DNA from 2 places in the Streptomyces sp. NPDC001851 genome. Region 1 is predicted to be linked to the other one. Evidence: riboswitches for the same ligand, from Rfam matches in the RefSeq annotation. Region 1 holds a riboswitch; the other holds the start of a gene.
The links. Region 1 has a riboswitch for S-adenosylmethionine ahead of thrC (threonine synthase). Riboswitches for the same ligand answer to the same signal wherever they lie in the genome.
Positions count from the first base shown of each region.

Region 2: it holds a riboswitch for S-adenosylmethionine, as region 1 does, so the genes downstream of both, ABT171_RS17665 (aminotransferase class V-fold PLP-dependent enzyme) here and thrC (threonine synthase) in region 1, are expected to answer to the same signal.

Region 1 covers NZ_JBEOYR010000002.1:264,976-270,135, reverse strand. The annotation lists gene ABT171_RS04240 (alpha,alpha-trehalose-phosphate synthase (UDP-forming)) at 1-644, opposite strand, end outside; gene ABT171_RS04235 (glucosyl-3-phosphoglycerate synthase) at 719-1,663, opposite strand; SAM riboswitch class I at 1,794-1,941, shown strand; gene thrC (threonine synthase) at 1,959-3,242, shown strand; gene ABT171_RS04225 (MoaD/ThiS family protein) at 3,239-3,514, shown strand; gene ABT171_RS04220 (cold-shock protein) at 3,947-4,150, shown strand; gene groL (chaperonin GroEL) at 4,437-5,160, shown strand, end outside.
Region 2 covers NZ_JBEOYR010000011.1:98-5,257, reverse strand. The annotation lists gene qcrA (cytochrome bc1 complex Rieske iron-sulfur subunit) at 1-595, shown strand, start outside; gene qcrB (cytochrome bc1 complex cytochrome b subunit) at 592-2,229, shown strand; gene trpD (anthranilate phosphoribosyltransferase) at 2,348-3,412, shown strand; SAM riboswitch class IV at 3,488-3,604, shown strand; gene ABT171_RS17665 (aminotransferase class V-fold PLP-dependent enzyme) at 3,747-5,108, shown strand.

The DNA of each region.
Region 1 (5,160 bases):
GCCACCCGGTCCGCCCCGAGCATCCCCGCGAGCAACTGCTCCCGGATGTCGTCCGGGAGCAGCGCGAAGTACTCCGGCGGCGCCCACGGCGTGTGCGAGAAGTGGCCGATCCGCAGGTCGGGGCGGAGTTCACGGAGCATCCCGGGCACCAGGCACAGGTGGTAGTCCTGCACCAGCACCGCCGCACCCTCGGCCGCCTCCTGGGCCAGCGCCTCGGCGAACGCCCGGTTGTACGCCTCGTACGACGCCCACTGCCGCCGGAACTCCGCGTCGAAGACCGGCTCCAGCGGGGTCTGGTACAGCATGTGGTGGACGAACCAGAGCACCGAGTTGGCGATGCCGTTGTAGGCGTCCGCGTGCACGGCCGCGTCGATGTCGAGCATCCGCACGCGCTGCCCGCCGGTGTCCCCGGCCGGCAGCAGCCCGCCCTCCGCACGCCGTACGGCCTCCCGGTCGCCGTCGCCGAGCGCGGCGCACACCCACACGGAGTCCGCGTCCGAGCCGATGGCCGACAGCCCCGAGACCAGCCCGCCGCCGCCCCGCCTGGCGCGCAGCGAGCCGGCCCCCTCGCCGGGGTCCACCGTGTACGAAACCGGGCCGCGATTGGACGCGACCAGTACCTCAGCACCCTGCGTGGCAGCCATGGTCCTCAACCTAGCCCGGCCCGGAAACGCTCAAACGTACGGCTACGCCCGGCACACCGCCGTATACGACGGGTTCACGCCACCTTGCGTTCGGCGTACTCCGCGATCTCCGCCATCGGCGGCCGCTCCTCGGTGTCCACCGAGTAGGTGCGCGGCTCGAAGCCGTCCTCGCCCCGCTCGAACTGGGTCAGCGACGGCCTGACCAGATGGCCGCGGGCCAGCCGGAGCTGGGCGGTGCGGTAGATCGCCGCCGCCATCCGGCCGAGCGCCTGTCCGTCCTGGTGCCGGTGCTTGCGCACGCCCACGTCCACCTGCGCCAGCGCGTCGAGTCCGACCAGGTGCAGGGCGTCGACCAGCATGCCCAGCTCCACGCCGTAGCCGACGGGGAACGGCAGCTGCTCCAGCAGCGAGCGGCGGGCCGCGTACTCCCCGCCGAGCGGCTGCACGAACCCGGCCAGCTGGGGCCAGTGCATGTTCAGCAGCGGGCGGGCCATCAGCTCGGTGACCCGGCCGCCCTGCCCGGACGTCCCGGCGAGCGGACGGTCGTACATCGCCTTGACCAGGTCCACGTCCGGCTCGGTGAGCAGCGGGCCGACGATTCCGGAGACGAAGTCGGAGGAGAACTCCCGCAGGTCGGCGTCGATGAAACAGAGGATGTCCCCGCTGGTCACCAGGAGGGAGCGCCAGAGCACTTCACCCTTTCCGGGGACGGCGGGGATGCGGGGCAGGACCTCGTCGCGGTGAACGACCCGGGCGCCCGCGGCGGCCGCGACCCCGGCGGTGCGGTCGGTGGAGCCGGAGTCGACGACGACGATCTCGTCGACGAGCGGCACCTGCTCCACGAGGTCGTGACGGATGACCGCGACGATGTCGCCGACCGTCTCCTCCTCGTTGAGCGCGGGCAGCACGACGGAGACCGACTGGCCCGTGCGCTGCTTGGCCGCCAGGATCTTGTGCAGCGGGCGATCGGTCACGGACCAGGAGCGGGTGGCCAGCCAGCGCTCGACTTCTTCCAGCACGGTCAGCGGCTCCTCACGTGTCTCGCGGTTCGGACGACTATCTCAACTGTCCTGGCCTTCGGTTACAGTCTTGAACAACGCCGGTGACCATCGCATGTCGGGGATCGACCGCGCGCTGACAACTGCATACCGCTCATCCAGAGGGGCAGAGGGACACGGCCCGATGAAGCCCCGGCAACCCTCCAGTCGGTTCTTGTCGCATTGATGTGGCGAGGCTCCCGGCTAGGGAAGGTGCCAAATCCGTCTCGCGGCGAGATGCGTCGTGAGGAAGATGAGGAGAAAGGGCCTCGCCTCCATGGCTGTGCAGACAGTTGCCACCACCAGCAGTTCCACCGTCGACCTCGGCCCCGCCGCGGCCCTGAGCTGCCGCGAGTGCGGACACCGCGTCCCGCTCGGCCCGGTGTTCGCCTGCGAGGAGTGTTTCGGCCCGCTGGAGATCGCCTACGACTTCTCCGGCTACGACACCGAAGAGCTGCGCCGCCGCATCGAGGCCGGCCCCGCGAACATCTGGCGGTACGCACCGCTGCTGCCCGTCCCGGCCGACGTGGCCGACAAGCCGAACCTGAACCCGGGCTGGACCAAGCTCGTCAAGGCCGACAACCTCGCCGCCGAACTCGGCGTCACCGGCGGCCTGTTCGTCAAGGACGACTCCGGCAACCCGACGCACTCCTTCAAGGACCGCGTGGTCGCCCAGGCCCTGGAGGCCGCCCGCGCCTTCGGCTTCACCACCCTGTCCTGCTCCTCCACGGGCAACCTGGCCGGTGCCGTCGGCGCCGCCGCGGCCCGCGCCGGCTTCCGCTCCTGCGTGTTCATCCCGCACGGCCTGGAGCAGGGCAAGGTCGTCATGGCCGCGGTCTACGGCGGCGAGCTGGTCGGCATCGAGGGCAACTACGACGACGTGAACCGCTTCTGCTCCGAGCTGATCGGCGACCCGGCCGGCGAGGGCTGGGGCTTCGTCAACGTCAACCTGCGGCCGTACTACGCGGAGGGCTCCAAGACCCTCGCGTACGAGATCTGCGAGCAGCTCGGCTGGCGGCTGCCCGACCAGATCGTGGTCCCGATCGCCTCCGGCTCCCAGCTCACGAAGATCGACAAGGGTCTGCAGGAGCTGATCAAGCTCGGCCTGGTCGAGGACAAGCCGTACAAGATCTTCGGTGCGCAGGCCGAGGGCTGCTCGCCGGTGTCGACCGCGTTCAAGGCCGGCCACGACGTCGTACGGCCGCAGAAGCCGGACACCATCGCCAAGTCCCTCGCCATCGGCAACCCGGCCGACGGCCCCTACGTCCTGGACATCGCCCGGCGCACCGGCGGTGCCGTCGAGGACGTCACGGACGAGGAGGTCGTCGACGCGATCAAGCTGCTGGCCCGCACCGAGGGCATCTTCGCGGAGACGGCGGGCGGCGTGACCGTCGGTGTCACCCGCAAGCTGCTCAAGGACGGCGTCCTGGACCCGGCGAAGACCACGGTGGTCCTCAACACCGGCGACGGCCTGAAGACCCTCGACGCGGTGGCCGGCACGGGCCTCACCGCCACCATCCGCCCGACCCTGGACTCCTTCCGAGAGGCTGGCCTCGCATGAGCGTGACCGTTCGCATCCCCACCATCCTGCGCACCTACACCGGCGGCCGGGCCGAGGTCAGTGCCGACGGCGCGACCCTCGCCGAGGTCATCGAGGACCTGGAGAAGAACCACACCGGGATCGCCGCCCGCGTCCTGGACGACCAGGGCAGGCTGCGCCGGTTCGTGAACGTCTACGTCAATGACGACGACGTCCGCTTCGAGCAGGGCCTGGAGACCGCCACGCCGGACGGCGCCGGTGTCTCCATCATTCCGGCGGTCGCCGGCGGCTGATCGTTACCTTCGGTAACTTCAGTTACCCATTGTTCATGGAATTGCCTCCTCCGTGAGAGAAGCGGAGGGGGCAATTCTGCGTGATTGAGCGCGGTACAGTTGGGGAACCTGGCCACGACCTCCGGGTCGCAAGCCCTGGATTTCATGCCGCACACCCCGCAGGAAGCAGCCAAAATGCGGGGGTTTTATGCGGCTTTTGTAACGTTTGCGGGGTCCGACTTGCCCCGAAGTCGGGTGAATTCTCACCACTTTTCGGACCGTTCGCGTCCAGAATTCTCGTCCGTTTGACCTGTTGCAGACGGCAGTTGGACAGATACATTCAGCCGCGGTCGACGCGTTCCGGCGCACGCCCCCGACCGATTGGGGGGTGAGGTCTGACCCGGGTCCGCGAAGTGCGGATCTGTGCAAGGGCCAGTAATAGGGGAGTTAGGCATGGCTCAGGGCACCGTCAAGTGGTTCAACGCGGAGAAGGGGTACGGCTTCATCGCGGTCGACGGTGGTGCGGACGTCTTCGTCCACTACAGCGCCATTCAGATGGACGGCTACCGCACCCTGGAAGAGGGCCAGCGGGTGGAGTTCGAGATCTCGCAGGGCCAGAAGGGCCCGCAGGCCGACATGGTTCGCCTCAGCGCCTGAACATTTTTCGCACGAAGGGCCCGCACCTCGCACAGGGTGCGGGCCCTTCGGCGTGTCCGGGGTGCCCTGTTCGCCCCAGGCTGATCCGGCTGAGCCGCTTGCACTCGACCAGGGCGAGTGCTAATCATTGCGTTAGCACTCTGAAGGTGAGAGTGACAGTGAAGGACCGGGTCGGTGAGGCCCGCGGGCCAAGTGGGGCAAGGAACCACGAGGCCGGCGAGCCGTCCGTCGCGGGCGCGGGCGCGGTCCGAAGGAATCACCCCCAGTCCTGGAGGGACCACTTCACATGGCCAAGATCATCGCGTTCGACGAGGAGGCGCGGCGCGGCCTCGAGCGCGGCATGAACCAGCTCGCGGACGCCGTCAAGGTGACGCTCGGCCCCAAGGGCCGCAACGTCGTCCTCGAGAAGAAGTGGGGCGCCCCCACGATCACCAACGATGGTGTCTCCATCGCCAAGGAGATCGAGCTCGAGGACCCGTACGAGAAGATCGGCGCCGAGCTGGTCAAGGAAGTCGCCAAGAAGACGGACGACGTCGCCGGTGACGGTACGACCACCGCGACCGTCCTCGCCCAGGCCCTGGTCAAGGAGGGTCTGCGCAACGTCGCCGCCGGCGCCAACCCGATGGCCCTGAAGCGCGGTATCGAGAAGGCCGTCGAGGCCGTCTCCGCCGCCCTGCTGGAGCAGGCGAAGGACGTCGAGACCAAGGAGCAGATCGCCTCCACCGCGTCCATCTCCGCCGCCGACACCCAGATCGGCGAGCTGATCGCCGAGGCCATGGACAAGGTCGGCAAGGAAGGCGTCATCACCGTCGAGGAGAGCAACACCTTCGGCCTGGAGCTTGAGCTCACCGAGGGCATGCGCTTCGACAAGGGCTACATCTCCGCCTACTTCGCGACCGACATGGAGCGCATGGAGGCGGTCCTCGAGGACCCGTACATCCTCATCGCCAACTCCAAGATCTCCTCGGTCAAGGACCTGCTCCCGCTGCTGGAGAAGGTCATGCAGTCGG
Region 2 (5,160 bases), on a different contig from region 1:
GTCGGCGCTCGGCCGCCGCAAGCTGATCCGCAACACCATGTTCGGCGCGATGGCCCTGATGCCGCTCTCCGCCGTCATGCTGCTCGGCGGCCTGGGCCCGAAGCCCGGCACCATGCTCCGGCACACCCTGTGGGCCAAGGGCAAGCGCCTGATCAACATGAACACCAACCAGCCGCTGCGCCCCGAGGACGTCGCCGTCGGCTCCCTCACCTTCGCCAAGCCCGACGGCCTGGAGGAGACCGACGAGGACTTCCAGAACGAGATCGCCAAGGCGGCCCTGATGATCGTCCGGCTGCAGCCGGGCAACATCAAGGACAAGCGCGAGCTCGACTGGTCGCACGAAGGCATCGTCGCCTTCTCCAAGATCTGCACCCACGTCGGCTGCCCGATCTCGCTGTACGAGCAGCAGACGCACCACGTGCTGTGCCCGTGCCACCAGTCCACCTTCGACCTCTCCGACGGTGCCCGAGTGATCTTCGGCCCCGCCGGCCACGCCCTGCCGCAGCTGCGTATCGGCGTGGACAGTGAGGGTTACCTCCAGGCGCTCGGCGACTTCGAGGAGCCCGTCGGTCCTGCATTCTGGGAGCGCGGATGAGTACTGCATCGAACGACGCACCCCGCTCTCGCGGGAAGGCCCCGGCCGGCGAGCGGATCGCCGACTGGGCCGACGGCCGGCTCGGGATCTACTCCCTGGCCAAGGCCAACATGCGCAAGATCTTCCCCGACCACTGGTCGTTCATGTTGGGCGAAGTGTGCATGTACAGCTTCATCATCATCATCCTGACGGGTGTCTATCTGACGCTGTTCTTCCACCCGTCGATGAACGAGGTGGAGTACCACGGCAGCTATGTCCCGCTCCAGGGACAGCTGATGTCCGAGGCGTTCAACTCGACCCTGCACATCTCCTTCGACGTGCGCGGTGGTCTGCTCGTCCGGCAGATCCACCACTGGGCCGCGCTGATCTTCCTCGCCGGCATGTTCGTGCACATGATGCGCGTGTTCTTCACCGGCGCGTTCCGCAAGCCGCGTGAGATCAACTGGCTGTTCGGCTTCCTGCTGTTCGTCCTCGGCATGTTCACCGGCTTCACCGGTTACTCGCTCCCGGACGACCTGCTCTCCGGCACCGGTGTGCGCTTCACCGAGGGCGCGATCCTGTCGATGCCGATCGTCGGCACGTACATCTCGATGTTCCTCTTCGGCGGCGAGTTCCCCGGCCACGACTTCGTCGCCCGGTTCTACTCGATCCACATCCTGCTGCTGCCGGGCATCATGCTCGGCCTGATGGTGGCGCACCTGATCCTGGTCTTCTACCACAAGCACACGCAGTTCGCGGGTCCCGGAAAGAGCGAGAAGAACGTCGTCGGCATGCCGCTGCTGCCGGTCTACATGGCCAAGGCGGGAGGCTTCTTCTTCCTGGTCTTCGGTGTCATCGCGGCCATCGCGGCGGTCGCCCAGATCAACCCGATCTGGGCCATGGGTCCCTACCGTCCGGACCAGGTGTCCACCGGCGCCCAGCCCGACTGGTACATGGGCTTCGCCGAGGGTCTGGTCCGCTACATGCCGGGCTGGGAGATCAACCTCTGGGGTCACACGCTCGTCCTGGGTGTGTTCATCCCGCTGGTGCTCTTCGGTCTCGTCCTGGCGGCGATCGCGGTCTACCCGTTCATCGAGTCCTGGATCACCGGCGACAAGCGCGAGCACCACATCCTGGACCGCCCGCGCAACGCCCCGACCCGCACCGCGTTCGGTGTCGCCTGGGTGACGGTCTACATGATCGGCCTGGTCGGCGGTGGCAACGACCTGTGGGCCACCCACTTCCACCTGTCGATCAACGCCGTCACCTGGTTCGTCCGGATCGGCTTCTTCGTCGGACCGGTCGTCGCGTTCATCGCCACCAAGCGGATCTGCCTCGGCCTGCAGCGCCGGGACCGCGACAAGGTGCTGCACGGCCGCGAGACCGGCATCATCAAGCGCCTGCCGCACGGTGAGTTCATCGAGGTGCACGAGCCGCTCAGCCAGGAGCAGCTGCACACCCTCACGGCCCACCACCAGTACGAGCCGGCCGAGATCGGCCCGACGGTCGACGAGAACGGTGTCGAGCGCAAGGTCAAGGCCTCGGAGAGGCTCCGGGCGAAGCTGTCCCACGCCTACTACGGCGAGGACAACCAGATCCCGAAGCCGACCGTCGAGGAGTACAAGGAGATCGTGAGCGGCCACGGCCACCACTGATCCCCGCGTCGCCACGCCACGCTGAAGGGCCCCGTCCGGGTTGCGGACGGGGCCCTTCGCCCTGTCCGGGGCTGGATAGGGTGGGATCGGAACGGTTCTTACGACACCAGGAGCGGCTATGAGCGCTGTGACCCCCGCTGGAGGCGACACCGCGGCGGGCCGTTCCTGGCCCGAGGTACTGAACGCCCTGCTGGAGGGCCGCGACCAGAGTGCGGACGCCACGGCATGGGCCATGGACCGGATCATGCGCGGGGAGGCGACGGACGCGCAGATCGCGGGATTCGCCGTGGCGCTGCGTGCCAAGGGCGAGACGGTGGAGGAGATCAGCGGGCTCGTGCGCGCGATGTACGCGCACGCCAACGTGATCGAGGTGCCGGGGCAGACCGTGGACATCGTCGGCACGGGCGGTGACGGTGCCAAGACGGTGAACATCTCCACGATGTCGTCGATCGTCGTCGCCGGCACCGGGGCGAAGGTCGTCAAGCACGGCAACCGGGCCGCGTCCTCCGCATCGGGTGCCTCGGACGTCCTGGAGAAGCTGGGCGTCAACCTGAACCTGCCGCTGGAGCGGGTCCCGCAGGTCGCCGAAGAGGCCGGGATCACCTTCTGCTTCGCGGTGAAGTTCCACCCGGCGCTGCGCCATGTGGCCGCGGCCCGCGGCCAGTTGGGCATCCGCACGACCTTCAACGTGCTCGGCCCGCTGACCAACCCGGCGAAGGTGCGGTCCCAGGCCGTCGGGGTGGCGGATCTCCGGATGGCGCCCATCGTGGCCGGTGTCCTCGCCGAGCGCGGCAACTCCTCCCTGGTCTTCCGCGGCGACGACGGCCTGGACGAGCTGACCACCACCGCCACCTCGCGGGTGTGGGTGGTCCGGGACGGCAAGGTCGCCGAGGAGTCCTTCGACCCGCGGGACGTCGGCCTCGATCTCGTCCCCGTGGAGGCCCTGCGCGGCGCGGACGCGTCGTACAACGCGGAGGTCGCCCGCCGTCTGCTCGACGGCGAGACCGGGCCCGTACGGGACGCGGTGCTGCTGAACTCGGCGGCGGCGCTCGTCGCGCTGCGGCCGGCGGACGCGCCGCTGACCGAGCAGCTGCGGGCCGGGATGGACCGGGCGGCGGAGTCGATCGACTCCGGTGCGGCGAAGCGGACGCTGGACCGCTGGGTGGCGGCCAGCAACGCGTAGCGTCCACCGGCGCTCGTCCCGCGATCCGGACGCGGGTTGCGGGACGACGATCGTTTCACGTACGTTCCTGTACCAGGTCATGAGTGACAGTCATGAGGCCCCGGCCGACTGTCCGGCAACCCTCCGTCCGTGGCGGGGTGCCCCGGGTGAGGACCAGGCCGTGGGCAGCGAGGTCCACGGCAAGCGCGGACCCCTCGTATGAGCCAGGGGTCCTGGTCGTCGAGGAGCCTTCCGTGAGCAAGCGAATGCGATAGGGCCGCAGAGCCCCGCCTCCGCACACCCTTCTTCTCTTCTTCCTGCGCCCTCGGGGCGTATGTCCTCACGGGAGTCACCCATGTCCGTCTTCACCGCTGCCGCCGACCAGTCCGTTTGTGCCCCTCTGCCGGTTCTGGGCCGGGATGTCACCGTCCCGCTCGTCACCGGCGGCGAGGTCACCTACGCCGCCCTCGACTACGCGGCCAGCGCGCCCGCCCTGCAGCGCGTCTGGGACGACGTGGCGGCCTACGCGCCGTACTACGGCAGCGTCCACCGCGGCGCCGGCTACCTGTCCCAGCTGTCCACCGACCTGTTCGAGAACGCCCGGAAGACGGTCGCCGAGTTCCTGGACTGCCGCCCCGACGACCAGCTGGTCTTCACCCGTTCGACCACGGACTCCCTGAACCTCCTCGCCCGCGCCCTCCCCGCCGACTGCCAGGTCTTCGTCTTCGAGACCGAGCACCATGCCTCCCTGCTGCCCTGGCAGGACGCGAAGGTCACCTACCTCAACGCCCCGCGCAGCCCGCAGCAGGCCGTCCAGACCCTGGAGCGCGCCCTCGCCGACCGCGACCCGTACGGCCCGGCCCTGGTCTGCGTCACCGGCGCCTCCAACGTCACCGGCGAACTGTGGCCGGTGCGCGAACTGGCGGCGGCGGCGCACGCGCACGGCGCCCGGATCGTCCTGGACGCCGCCCAGCTGGCCCCCCACCACCCCGTGTCCGTCCGTGACCTGGACGTCGACTGGGTCGCTTTCTCCGGCCACAAGCTGTACGCCCCGTTCGGCTCGGGTGTCCTGGCCGGCCGCGCCGACTGGCTGCGCGCGGCCGAGCCGTACCTCGCGGGCGGCGGCGCCAGCCGCAAGGTGACCCGGCGTCAGGACGGCGGTGTGGACGTGGAGTGGCACGAGAGCGCCGCGCGGCACGAAGCGGGGTCGCCCAATGTGATCGGCGCCTACTCCATCGCCTCGGCGTGCAAGGCGCTCACCGAGGCCGGCTGGGACACCCTGGTCGCCCGCGAGCAGCACCTGATCGCCGGGGTCCGCGCGGGCCTCGCCGAGGTCCCGCAGGTGAAGGTGCTGTCCCTCTTCGGCGACGACGCCCCGCGCGTCGGCGTCATCTCCTTCGTCGTCGAGGGCTGGAACAGCTCCCACTTCGCCGCGGCGCTCTCCGCCGAGTACGGCATCGGCGTCCGCGACGGCCTCTTCTGCGCCCACCCCCTGGTCCGCACCCTCCTCGGCAGCGACCCCCAGACCCAGGGCGAATGCGGCGCCCCCGAGGCTGCCCCGGGTGAAAAGTCCCTCAACGCCATCCGCGTCAGCTTCGGCGCGGGCACCCCCGACGAACACGTGGAGCGTTTCGTGACGGCGGTACGGGAACTGGTGACCGAGGGCGCGAAGTGGACGTACCGCACGGAGGACGGCCGCTGCGTGCCGGCGGTGTAAGGCTGACCCGACGGGCAGCCAGTCCGGGGGCGCGGGGGGGGGCCCCCCCCCC